DNA from 3 places in the Bradyrhizobium sp. U531 genome. Region 1 is predicted to be linked to each of the others. Evidence: predicted binding sites of a transcription regulator. Region 1 holds the regulator's gene; each other region holds the start of a gene.

Region 1 (4,161 bases):
TCTCTGGATCATGCCGCGTCGCGCTTGAGCTTGCTTTCCATCCGAAGGTGAAAGCAGCGAAATCCATCGCCCGCGCCATCGCCATCTTTGCCTCTGTTCCCACGCTCGGTTAGAAGACTGTCGGAACATTCGTCCGACCCTGCCGAGCTGGAGTTTCGCCGTGGCCCTGATGCCGGTTTCCGACGCCCTTGCTGCGGTGCTGGCGGGTGCAGAGCCGCTGCCTGAGCAGATGGTTTCGCTCGACGAAGCCCATCACCGCGTGCTCGCTCATGACGTCGCGGCGCGGCGCACGCAGCCGCCCCAGGCCATGTCGGCGATGGACGGCTATGCGGTGCGCGCGGCCGATGCGGCCAGGATCGATGCCAAACTGACGGTAATCGGCGAAGTCGCAGCGGGCCGGCCCTTTGCTCAAGCGGTCGGCGCCGGCGAAGCCGTGCGAATCTTCACCGGCGGCGTCGTCCCCGAGGGGGCGGACGCCGTGGTGATCCAGGAGGACACCGTCGCCGACGGTAACAGCGTCACGATCAGGGAGGCTGCGATCGTCGGACGGCATATCCGCCCGGCCGGCGTCGATTTCCGCGAGGGCGAGGTGCTCCTGCGCAAGGGAAACCGCCTGACGGAACGCGATCTCTCGCTCGCGGCGGCGATGAATTACCCGCACCTCGCGGTCTGCCGCCGCCCGAAGGTCGCAATCCTCGCCACCGGCGACGAGCTTGTGATGCCAGGCACCACGCCGGGGCACGGCCAGATCGTCTATTCGAACGGCTATGCCCTGCACGCGCTCGCCCGCAGCGAGGGCGCCGAGACCATCGACCTTGGCGTGGCCGCCGATACGCTTGCAGCCACAGCCGCCGGCATCCGGCGCGCCCGCGAGAGCGGTGCCGACATCCTGATCACCACCGGCGGCGCGTCGGTCGGCGACCACGATCTGGTGCAGCAGGCACTGAAGGACGAAGGCACGGCGATGTCGTTCTGGAAGATCGCGATGCGGCCCGGCAAGCCGATGATGCACGGCCGGCTCGGCGCGATGCGTGCGGTCGGCCTGCCCGGCAATCCCGTGTCGTCCTATGTGTGCGCCTTCCTGTTCATGGTGCCGCTGATTCGCGCGCTGTCGGGCCGTTCAGTGATTCATCATCGTCGCGAGCGCGCCGTGCTCGGAAAAGATCTCGGCGCCAACGACCAGCGCGAGGATTATCTGCGCGCGCGCCTGGAGCTGCGCGACGACGGCACGCAGATCGCCCTGCCCGTCAATCATCAGGACTCCTCTCTGCTTGCGAATCTCGCTGCGGCACAGGTACTTCTCGTGCGCCCGCCGTTCGCACCGAAGGCCGAGGCCGGCAGCCCCTGCGAGGTGCTGCGGCTCCCCGCCTGATTTGCGCGATTACACGCATTCCGCGAGTTTCGTTTCGTTCACGGTAAATTAAGCAGTTGCGGAACATGTATCGAACATATAGTGTCCGTTCATGATTTGTTTCGAGGATGTAGCGGCTTATCGCTGAATTCATCGTCTCGGAATCGAACGACATCAACCGGGGGACTTTGGTCGAGATGTTAACGCGCAAACAATACGAGCTTCTGCGGTTCATCAGCGAACGTCTGAAGGAAAGCGGCGTACCGCCCTCCTTCGACGAGATGAAGGATGCGCTCGACCTGCGCTCGAAGTCGGGCATTCACCGCCTGATCACCGCGCTCGAAGAGCGCGGCTTCATCCGCCGCCTGCCCAACCGCGCCCGCGCCATCGAAGTGATCAAGCTGCCGGAGCTCCAGGCTGCTGCCAGCAACCGACGCGGCTTCACGCCGAGCGTCATCGAGGGCAATCTCGGCAAGGTCCGCGCGAGCTCCATCCCGTCCGCGGACGAGGGCGAGCGCCCCGTGGCGGTGCCGGTGATGGGCCGCATCGCCGCCGGTACGCCGATCGAGGCCCTGCAGACCCGCAGCCACACGATCAGCGTACCGCCCGACATGCTCGGCTCCGGCGAGCACTACGCCCTTGAAGTGCGCGGCGATTCCATGGTCGAGGCCGGTATCCTCGACGGCGACATGGCTCTGATCCAGCGCAACGAGAGCGCCGATACCGGCGACATCGTGGTGGCGCTGATCGACGATGAGGAAGCGACCCTCAAGCGCTTCCGCCGCCGCGGTGCCTCGATCGCGCTCGAGCCGGCCAATGCCGCTTACGAGGTGCGCATCCTGCCGCCGAACCGCGTGAAGATTCAGGGCAAGCTGATCGGGCTTTACCGCAAGTACTGAGCCCGAAACGGGCTCGATACTGAAATCACCTGGCGCCTGTTGCGCGCCGTCGATCGGCAGCGCCGATCAGAGATTGGAGCGGATGATGGTCCGCTCCGGCTGGATGGTCCTTCTGGTATTGCACAGATTGTCCGGCCCTTCTTTCACGGCGAGAGTCTCGGCAAGCCGCGCGAAGCCAGAGCGCATCGCAGTTCTTTCGAGACCGCCATGTGCCAGTTCGTTCTGTGCCAATTTATTTTGAGTGGTGCGCGACGGCGCTGATCCCCGCATCAGCGTCGCGCGTTGCCCATGTGTCATGGGTGATGACCGGGCAATGCGCATTGCAATCGCGAGCCGCGATTCTCTTTGACGATCTCAAGCCATTCGATTTCCGCGGTCGTCGACAACCGCCTGCCCGAATGCACGCAGGCAGACTTTGTTCCTGTCGGATTCGAAAAGATAAAGTGATCGCGGCACGTGGATCCCAGCCGTAGATTTGCCTACAACCAAGCAGAGCGTTGCGTGCTTCCACTCCGAGGCCTGTGCCTCCAAGGCAGGTGCGGGTCGTCATCTTCGAATGAGGAGCAACCCGATGTGTGACTACAGCCTGCATGCCGTCGCGACGCGCCCCGCTGAAGTGGGCGAGACGATCGTCACGACAACGTTCCGCGGCACCTCGACGCGCGGCTTCGCCTCCGAGGCCGATCTCACCGTTGCGGTCTGCCTGCTGCCGGGAACGGAGCTCGCCTTCGCCGACAACGTCCGTTACGACAACCGCTGGATCTGGACGCGCACCGTCAACTCCCGCGTCGGCAAGTTCGGCAAGATCGATCCGCACGTTCCCGATCGTCACCATGACGCGATCGAATTTCCTGATGGCAAGTACGTACTGGTGACGCAGCTTGTCGAAGGCCAGCGCGCAACCGTGCTGCAACTGCCGGTGACGCAGCCGCTCGGCGAACGCGAGCACAAGCCTGAGACCACCGCCGACAGCCGGTCCCCGATCACGCCGATGCCGATCGGCTGACAGAGACGTCAGTCCTCCGCCTGAAGATCGGCCTCCGACGGGGTCGCATCCTTGGCGCGCGGAGCCGCCGCCCTCGGCATCAGGGCCGTTTCGAAATCTCCCTCGCCGGCGGCCGCCGGCGACCAGGGGCGGTTCGTGCCTCTCGCCCTCACCGCCTGAACCGAAAAGCCGTCGCCACGCCGGGTCAGCGCCAGCGTACCCTGTCGCAGCAGCCTTGGCCGGTCCACCACCATCGCCGCGCAGTCCGGCGGCGCCGGCCGCGACGTCACCACCAGCGCTGCGCGGCTGCAATCGTCCGCGAGCGCGTCGATGCGCGAGGCCAGCGCGACCAGCCGTCCGTCGGCGAGCGGCGTGACGCAGCCCGCCTCGTCGCACGATATGCCCTCAGTCAGCGAGGCGCTGCCGGCATCGCGGGAATCGGCATCGGCCGCGAGCCATTCCTTCAGCAGGAAATTGTCCTTGCCCGTCCTGATCAGATGCAGACGCCCGTCCCCGCCTCGCACCGCGACGCTGGCGCCGTCCCGGGCAACCAGGATGTCGGGCTGCCGCACCGACAGGCCCCAGGCGATGGAAGCCAGCAGCACGGCGGCACCGCACCAGCGCAAGGGCGTGCGCAACAGGCCCATCAGGATGAGGCCGAGGCTCGCCGCGATCAGCGGCGCGATGCCGAAAGCGGGAATGCGGCCGACCGCGCCCGGCAGCGCCGCCACCCAACGCGACACCGCAACCATCCAGTCGATACCGATCCCCATCAGCCACCAGAACACACCATCGAGCCCGAAAGGCGCCGCGAGCAGGCCCAACAGCCCCGCCGGCATCACCAGCGCCGAGACCACCGGCATCGCGCCGAGATTGGCGAGCACGCCATAGGGCGTGACACGATGGAAGTGGAAGGCGGCATAGGG
Region 2 (4,161 bases), 110 kb from region 1:
GCCGGGTCGGCTACGCCTGGAGCAGCGTGCTGGTCTACGCGAAGGGCGGCGCCATCGTCGTCAGCGACAAGTACGAGGGCTTCACCACCGCGACCGGTTTCGTATTCGACCGGGCCAGTGAAACGCGTTGGGGTGGAGCGATCGGGGCCGGCCTCGACTTCGGCGTCGCACCCAACGTCGTGGTCGGCGTCGACTATGTGCACGGCTTCATGGGATCGCGTAACAACAGCTTCACATTCAACACCGGGGCCTTCTCCCGCACCGATCGCATCAGCCAGGACATCGACATCGTGACCGCCCGCGTCAGCTATCGGTTCGGCGGTCCGATCATCGCCAAATACTGAATCGAGCGCGACATCGCGTGACGAAGGGCCGGCCTCGCGCCGGCCCTTTTGTTTTCCGCGACCTTTGCGCCCGCGCTGCGTTTTCGAACGGATGTGGTCGACCGGTCACACAACCCAAGGCTTTAATGGTGTAAGCAGGGACATCAGTTGGGTCATTGGGGTCCGCTGCTCTTCCGCTTCCGGAAGGCCAGAAAAAGAAACTGAACTGGGGAATGGATATGAAGAAGCTTTTGCTGGCTTCGGCCAGTTTGTTTGCACTGAGTGCGTTTTCACCGGCCTCGGCGGCCGATCTGGCCGCCCGCCCCTACACCAAGGCTCCGGTCGCGCCGATCGCGATGTACAATTGGAGCGGTTTCTACATCGGTATCAACGGCGGTGGCGCCTCGAGCCGCAACTGCTGGGACGTGAACAACATCTTCGGCGTTCCCGGGCCGGACACGGCCGAGGGTTGCCACAATGCAACCGGCGGCGTCGTCGGTGGTCAGCTCGGCCATCGCTGGCAGTCGACCAACTGGGTGTTCGGTCTTGAAGCCCAGGGCGACTGGGCCAATTTGAAGGGTTCGAACACGAGCCTGTTTCTTGGGCCGCCGGCGCTGGTCAACCAGACCAAGATCGATGCGATCGGCCTGTTCACCGGTCAGGTCGGCTACGCCTGGAACAACGTGCTCTGGTACGTGAAGGGCGGCGCGGCCGCTACGCACGCCAAGTACAACGGTCTGGTGGGCGGCGTGGTCCTCGACAGCGCCAGCGAGACTCGCTGGGGTGGCGCGGTCGGCACCGGCATCGAGTTCGGCTTCGCGCCGAACTGGTCCGTGGCGATCGAGTACGACCATCTGTTCATGGGCAAGCGCAACAACTCCTTCACGATTCTCGGCGTCGTCAACGACCGCATCGACCGGATCAAGCAGGACGTCGACATGGGCACCGTCCGCCTGAACTACACCTTCGGCGGCCCGGTGGTTGCCAGGTACTGAGTTCGGTACTGAGCTCCGTCTCCGGCGCTCCCCTCGCTACAAAAGGCCGGCCTCGCGCCGGCCTTTTGCTTGGCCCTCGTTCCAGACAGTTCCCAGCCCCGCTGCTGCCAGATGCCGCCAGCGCAGCAACATTCCGTTGACGATTCGCAACTGCCTCTGGAAATCCGTCCCCGTTCTTCCTACGTTCGCTGCCATACCCATCGGTGCCGATCCCGGTTCCGGGCGAAGCGCGCCTCTCTTGCTGGCGCGGTCGCGCACCCATGGGCTTCCTTGAGGGGCAACTCGGATGGATGAAGTGATCAAGGCGAAGCGCCAGACTAGCAACGCGGGCTCGAGCCGGCACGCAATCACGATCCGCGGTGCACGCGAGCACAATCTCAAGAACATCGACGTCGAGATTCCCCGCGACAAACTGGTGGTGTTCACCGGCCTCTCCGGCTCCGGCAAATCCTCGCTCGCCTTCGACACGATCTATGCCGAGGGCCAGCGCCGCTACGTCGAATCGCTGTCGGCCTATGCGCGTCAGTTCCTGGAGATGATGCAGAAGCCTGACGTCGACCAGATCGACGGCCTGTCGCCGGCGATCTCGATCGAGCAGAAGACCACCTCGAAGAACCCGCGCTCCACCGTCGGCACCGTCACCGAGATCTACGACTACATGCGCCTGCTCTGGGCGCGCGTCGGCGTGCCCTATTCGCCGGCCACGGGCCTGCCGATCGAGAGCCAGACCGTCTCGCAGATGGTCGACCGTGTGCTGGCGTTGCCCGAAGGCACCCGCCTCTATCTGCTCGCGCCGGTCGTGCGCGGCCGCAAGGGCGAGTACCGCAAGGAGCTCGCCGAATGGCTCAAGAAGGGCTTTCAGCGCGTCAAGATCGACGGCACCTTCCATGAGCTTGCCGAAGCGCCGACGCTGGACAAGAAATTCCCGCACGACATCGACGTCGTCGTCGATCGCATCGTGGTGCGCGCCGATATCGGCCAGCGCCTCGCCGAAAGCTTCGAGACCGCGCTGAAGCTCGCCGAGGGCCTTGCCGTCGTCGAATTCGCCGACGCGCCGGCGGCAGCGCCCGCCGAAGAGAAAGAAAAGAAGAAGACCGCGAAAATCCACGACAAGAGCGGACCCGAGCGCATGCTGTTCTCGGAAAAGTTCGCTTGTCCCGTCTCCGGCTTCACCATTCCCGAGGTCGAGCCGCGCCTGTTCTCCTTCAACAATCCCTATGGCGCCTGCCCGGCCTGCGGCGGCCTCGGCGTCGAGCAGCATGTCGACGAGGACCTCGTCATTCCCGACAAGGAGCTCCCCATCGGCAAGGGCGCGATCGCGCCCTGGGCCAAGTCGTCCTCGCCCTATTACGTGCAGACGCTGACAGCGCTCGGCAAGCACTACAAGTTCACGCTGACCACCAAGTGGAAGGACCTCGCCAAGAAGACGCAGAACGCGATCCTCCACGGCTCCGGCGAAGACGAGATCAAGTTCTCCTACGAGGACGGGGTGCGCTCCTACGACACCAAGAAGCCGTTCGAGGGCGTCATCACCAACATCAACCGCCGCTACCGCGAGACCGAGAGCGAGTGGGCGCGCGAGGAGCTGGCGAAGTATTTTCACGACGTGCCCTGCGAGGGCTGCAAGGGCTTCCGGCTGAAGCCCGAGGCGCTCTGCGTCAAGATCGGGACCAGGCATATCGGCGAGATCTCGGAGCTGTCGGTCAGGAAGGCCGGCGAATGGTTCGAGACCGTGCCCGACGCGCTGAACGCACAGCAGAACGAGATCGCGGGCCGCATCCTCAAGGAGATCCGCGAGCGTCTCACCTTCCTGCTCGACGTCGGCCTCAACTATCTCACGCTGTCACGCTCCTCCGGCACGCTGTCCGGCGGCGAGAGCCAGCGCATCCGCCTGGCGTCACAGATCGGCTCAGGGCTCACGGGCGTGCTCTACGTCCTCGACGAGCCCTCGATCGGCTTGCATCAGCGCGACAACGCGCGCCTGCTCGACACGCTTAAGCGGCTTCGCGACCTGGGCAATACCGTGATCGTGGTCGAGCATGACGAGGACGCCATCCTGCTGGCCGACCACGTTCTCGACATCGGCCCCGGCGCCGGCATGCATGGCGGCAACATCATCGCCGAAGGCACGCCCGCCGAGATCATGCGCAATCCGAAATCGCTGACCGGCAAGTACCTGACCGGCGAGCTCGAGGTCGAGGTGCCGGAGCGGCGCCCGCCGAACCATCGCCGCACCATCAAGGTGGTCAACGCGCGCGGCAACAATCTCAAGAACGTCACGGCGGAGATTCCGCTCGGCCTGTTCACGGCCGTCACCGGCGTCTCCGGCGGCGGCAAGTCGACGCTCTTGATCGACACGCTCTACAAGGCGATCGCCCGCAAGCTGAACAATGCCAGCGAGGGCGCAGCCCCGCACGACCGCATCGAGGGCCTCGAGCACATCGACAAGATCATCGACATTGACCAGTCGCCGATCGGCCGCACCCCGCGCTCGAATCCGGCGACCTATACCGGCGCCTTCACGCCGATCCGCGAATGGTTCGCCGGCCTGCCCGAAGCCAAGGCGCGCGGCTACGAGCCCGGCCGCTTCTCCTTCAACGTCAAGGGCGGCCGCTGCGAGGCGTGCCAGGGCGACGGCGTCATCAAGATCGAGATGCACTTCCTGCCCGACGTCTACGTCACCTGCGACGTCTGCAAGGGCAAGCGCTACAACCGCGAAACGCTGGAGGTGCTGTTCAAGGGCAAGAGCATCGCCGACGTGCTCGACATGACTGTCGAGGAGGCCGCCGAGTTCTTCAAGGCGGTGCCGCGCGTGCGCGAGACGTTCCAAACCCTGCACCGCG
Region 3 (4,161 bases), 120 kb from region 1:
GGTCCAGTTGTAGACCGAAGCCATCGGAGCGATCGGAGCCTTGGTGTAGGGGCGAGCCGCGAGGTCAGCAGCCGAAGCGGGGGCCGCCAGAGCGAACAAACAGGCCGAAGCCAACAAAACTTTCTTCATTTTCAACCTAATCCCAGTCCCAGTTTCTGTTGTTGCCTTCCCCGGAAGGAAGGGCAGCGGACTCAACGGCCCAACTGACGGAGTGCTTACACCACTGAAGCCGCAAGTTGTGTCTCCGAAAGGCCACAGTGGTCGAAAAGGTGATGGTTACTGACTTATTGTTCCCCAGAACACCCGCACCAAACGACAAAGGCCCGCGCAAGGCCGGCCTTCAATCTTCGAGCGATATCAGATGGATGTCAGTATCGCGCGACCAGCGGACCGCCCCAGCGATAGTTCACGCGGATCATGCCGATATCGACGTCCTGGCTGATGCGCTCGGAGCGTGTGGCAGCACCCAACGGGGCCGCCAGAAAGTTCCCAGAAGCGGTGAAGGTCACGGTGCGGTTGCCGAGGAAAATGTGGTCGTACTCGAAGCCCACCGTCCAGTTCGGCGCAAACCCGAACTCGATGCCGGCGCCCACCGTGCCGCCCCAGCGGGTCTCGTTGGCCCGGTCGAACTCCAGGCCTGTGACGACATCGTAGCTGCGGTAGCGGTCACTGACCGCGGCACCGCCGCCCTTCACATAGAGCAGCACGTTATTCCAGACGTAGCCGACCTGGCCGGTGATCAGGCCGAACGCGTTGATCTTCGAGCGATCGCGCAGGCCCGTGCCGACGAACACCGCGCTGATGTTGTCGCCCGAGAAGTCGGCCCAGTTGCCCTGGCCTTCCAGGCCGAACACCCAATTGGCCGATTGCCAGCGATAGCCGATCTGGCCGCCGACCGTGCCGCCGGTCGCGTTGTGGCAGCCCTCGCCGACGAGAACGCCCGTCACCGGGGTGACGAAGTCCCAGCATTTGTGACTGGTGCCGCCGCCGCCGTTGATGCCGATGTAGAAGCCACTCCAATCGTAGATCGCGGCGACCATCGGCGCCGGAGCCTTGGTGTAGGGACGCGCTGCCAGATCCGCTGCGCTGGCGGGAGCCGACAGGCTCAAAGTCATTGCACCGATTGCACCAAACAGAATTTTCTTCATTGCAGTCTCCCCAGTTTCGCCGCTTCTCGAAGTCCCCGAAGCGGCTGATCAGGCGCGCCGCCCATATGAATTCCAATTCCGCGGCCAGCGTAGTCCCGCGGGAGGGCCGAGTCCGTCTCCCAAAGGCCACAGTTGGAGGCCGCCTGACGAGGCGCAACTTGCTGAATGTTAATCGGTTTTTCTTCTCTCCATGGAACCGGAGCAGGTTCCGTTCCGCCGGAACATTCCGCTACCACGCGCTCACGCCTCGACAAGAACAAATCTGGAACGTGGCGGGCGTCGGTGCTATATGTGGGGATAACCTCGGGGGTGACGGGCTGAGTTGCGCCTGCAAGCGTATAGGGTCGCCTCGACAGGGCGCAGAGGAACGCGGGCAGCGCGCTCGGCCTTTAGAAATTCAGTGATATTCGGAGTGGAGAGCGGCGATGGCGGGAAGCGTCAACAAGGTCATTCTGGTTGGAAATCTCGGCAAGGATCCTGAAATCCGCCGGACCCAGGACGGGCGGCCGATTGCGAATCTGAGCATCGCGACCTCGGAGACGTGGCGCGACAAGAACAGCGGCGAGCGCAAGGAAAAGACCGAGTGGCATCGCGTCGTGATCTTCTCTGAGCCGCTTTGCAAGATCGTTGAACAATATCTGAAGAAGGGCGCCAAGGTTTATATCGAAGGTGCGCTACAGACCCGCAAATATACCGACCAGAGCGGCGTCGAGAAGTATTCGACCGAAGTCGTGCTGCAGGGCTTCAACTCGACGCTGACGATGCTCGATGGCCGCAGCGGCGGTGGCGGCGGCGGCAGCTTCGGTGACGAACCCGGCGGCGATTTCGGCTCGTCCGGCCCCGTCAGCAGTGCGCCGCGCCGTCCGGTTGCCGCCGGCGGTGGTGGCCGCAACAACGACATGGACGACGACATCCCGTTCTGAGAACGGCCGGGGACGATGAGGGCGCTGCCAGGGTTGGGGGAGCGCGCCTGTATCATCGTGTCAGCAAACCTTACTAATCGACGGAGCGGGCTCGGATTTCCGGGCCCGCTTCATGTTTGGCTTGAACATGGGATGGCGTCCGGCCGTGGCGCCATGGGACCGCTCGCCTACGTGTTTCGACGGGGCGGCGGAAGTGATTTCGGGAGGCCGGTTCCAGGCTCATCCAAGACACCCGCTATGGGGCCGTAAGCTATTGGAAAAATAAGCGGAAAAAGCACTTCCCAGCACCCGTGCAAGGGTGGTTATCAAGCGCTCGATGCGCTATATGATTCCCAGACAAAAACTCACCGGATTCCCCCTTGGCTGACGACGACAACAAGCCCGGCGACCAGCCGGCGCACCCCTCGGACATTCGCCCCGTTTCGATCTACGAGGAGATGAAAAAGTCCTACCTCGATTACGCCATGAGCGTGATTGTGGCGCGGGCGCTGCCTGATGCTCGCGACGGTCTGAAGCCGGTGCACCGCCGCATCCTGTTCTCGATGCACGAGCAGGGGCACACGCCGGACAAGAAATACGTCAAATCCGCCCGCGTGGTCGGCGACGTCATCGGTAAGTATCACCCGCACGGCGACCAGTCGATCTACGACGCCATGGTCCGCATGGCGCAGGACTTCTCGATGCGCGTGCCGCTGATCGACGGCCAGGGCAATTTCGGCTCGGTCGACGGCGATCCCCCGGCTGCCTATCGTTATACCGAAGCGCGCCTGACCAAGTCTGCGCTGGCTCTGCTGGCCGACATCGACAAGGACACCGTCGACTTCCAGCCGAACTACGACAACAACGAGACCGAGCCGTCGGTCCTGCCGGCCAAGTTCCCGAACCTTCTCGTCAACGGCGCCGGCGGCATCGCGGTCGGCATGGCGACCAATATCCCGCCGCACAATCTCGGCGAGGTCATCGACGCCTGCGTCGCGCTGATCGACAATCCCGCGCTCACCATCGATGAGCTCATCAACATCGTGCCCGGTCCGGATTTCCCGACCGGCGGCGTCATTCTCGGGCGGCAGGGCATCCGTTCGGCCTATCACCTCGGCCGCGGCTCGATCGTCATGCGCGGCAAGGTCGCGATCGAGACCATCCGCAAGGAGCGCGAGGCGATCATCATCACCGAGATTCCCTACCAGGTGAACAAGGCGACGATGGTCGAGCGCATCGCCGAGCTGGTGAAGGAAAAGAAGATCGAGGGCATTGGCGACCTGCGCGACGAATCCGATCGCGAAGGCTACCGCGTCGTCATCGAATTGAAGCGCGACGCCGTGCCGGACGTGGTGCTGAACCAGCTCTACAGATTCACCCCGCTGCAGACCAGCTTCGGCGTCAACATGGTGGCGCTCGACAGCGGCCGTCCGCGGATCATGCATCTGAAGGACCTGCTGGCCATCTTCGTCGACTTCCGCGAGCGTGTGGTCACGCGGCGCACCAAGTACCTGCTCGCCAAGGCGCGCGACCGCGCCCACATCTTGGTCGGTCTCGCGATCGCGGTGGCCAATATCGACGAGATGATCCGCGTCATCAGGACCTCGCCCGACCCGACCACCGCCCGCGACACCCTGATGTCGCGCGACTGGCCGGCCCGGGACGTCGAGGACATGCTGACGCTGATCGACGATCCGCGCCACCGCATCAGCGCGGACGGCACGATCCGGCTGTCGATGGAGCAGGCGAGGGCCATTCTCGACCTGCGCCTGCAGCGCCTCACCGCACTCGGCCGCGACGAAATTCGCGAAGAACTCGACAAGCTCGCCGGCGAGATCGCTGACTATCTCGATATCCTGCGCTCGCGCGAGCGCGTGCTGACCATCATCAAGACCGAGCTCGCCGAGGTGAAGGCCGAGTTCGCCACCCCGCGCCGCACCGTCATCGTCGAGCAGGAAGGCGAGGTCGAGGACGAGGACCTGATCCAGCGCGAGGACATGGTCGTCACGGTGTCCCACGCCGGCTACGTCAAGCGCGTGCCGCTGTCGGCCTACCGGGCGCAGCGCCGTGGCGGCAAGGGCCGCGCCGGCATGCAGACCCGCGACGAGGAT

Evidence for each region. Region 1 encodes LexA, which represses DNA repair genes until DNA is damaged. Its sites were predicted from a motif close to TGTTCNNNNTGTGTTCNG; they were not measured.
Region 2: a site for LexA is predicted at 1,490-1,507, ahead of uvrA (excinuclease ABC subunit UvrA). Genes of this name have one in related genera too.
Region 3: a site for LexA is predicted at 1,401-1,418, ahead of QRQ56_RS05905 (single-stranded DNA-binding protein). Genes of this name have one in related genera too.

Annotation. Positions count from the first base shown of each region.
Region 1 covers NZ_JASVEN010000001.1:1,070,852-1,075,012, reverse strand. The annotation lists gene QRQ56_RS05355 (molybdopterin molybdotransferase MoeA) at 161-1,372, shown strand; gene lexA (transcriptional repressor LexA) at 1,549-2,250, shown strand; gene QRQ56_RS05345 (hypothetical protein) at 2,317-2,571, opposite strand; gene QRQ56_RS05340 (hypothetical protein) at 2,822-3,256, shown strand; gene QRQ56_RS05335 (ComEC/Rec2 family competence protein) at 3,265-4,161, opposite strand, start outside.
Region 2 covers NZ_JASVEN010000001.1:1,181,769-1,185,929, reverse strand. The annotation lists partial or broken gene QRQ56_RS05890 (outer membrane protein) at 1-344, shown strand, start outside; gene QRQ56_RS05885 (outer membrane protein) at 563-1,318, shown strand; gene uvrA (excinuclease ABC subunit UvrA) at 1,605-4,161, shown strand, end outside.
Region 3 covers NZ_JASVEN010000001.1:1,187,122-1,191,282, forward strand. The annotation lists gene QRQ56_RS05895 (outer membrane protein) at 1-129, opposite strand, end outside; gene QRQ56_RS05900 (outer membrane protein) at 369-1,148, opposite strand; gene QRQ56_RS05905 (single-stranded DNA-binding protein) at 1,574-2,071, shown strand; gene gyrA (DNA gyrase subunit A) at 2,431-4,161, shown strand, end outside.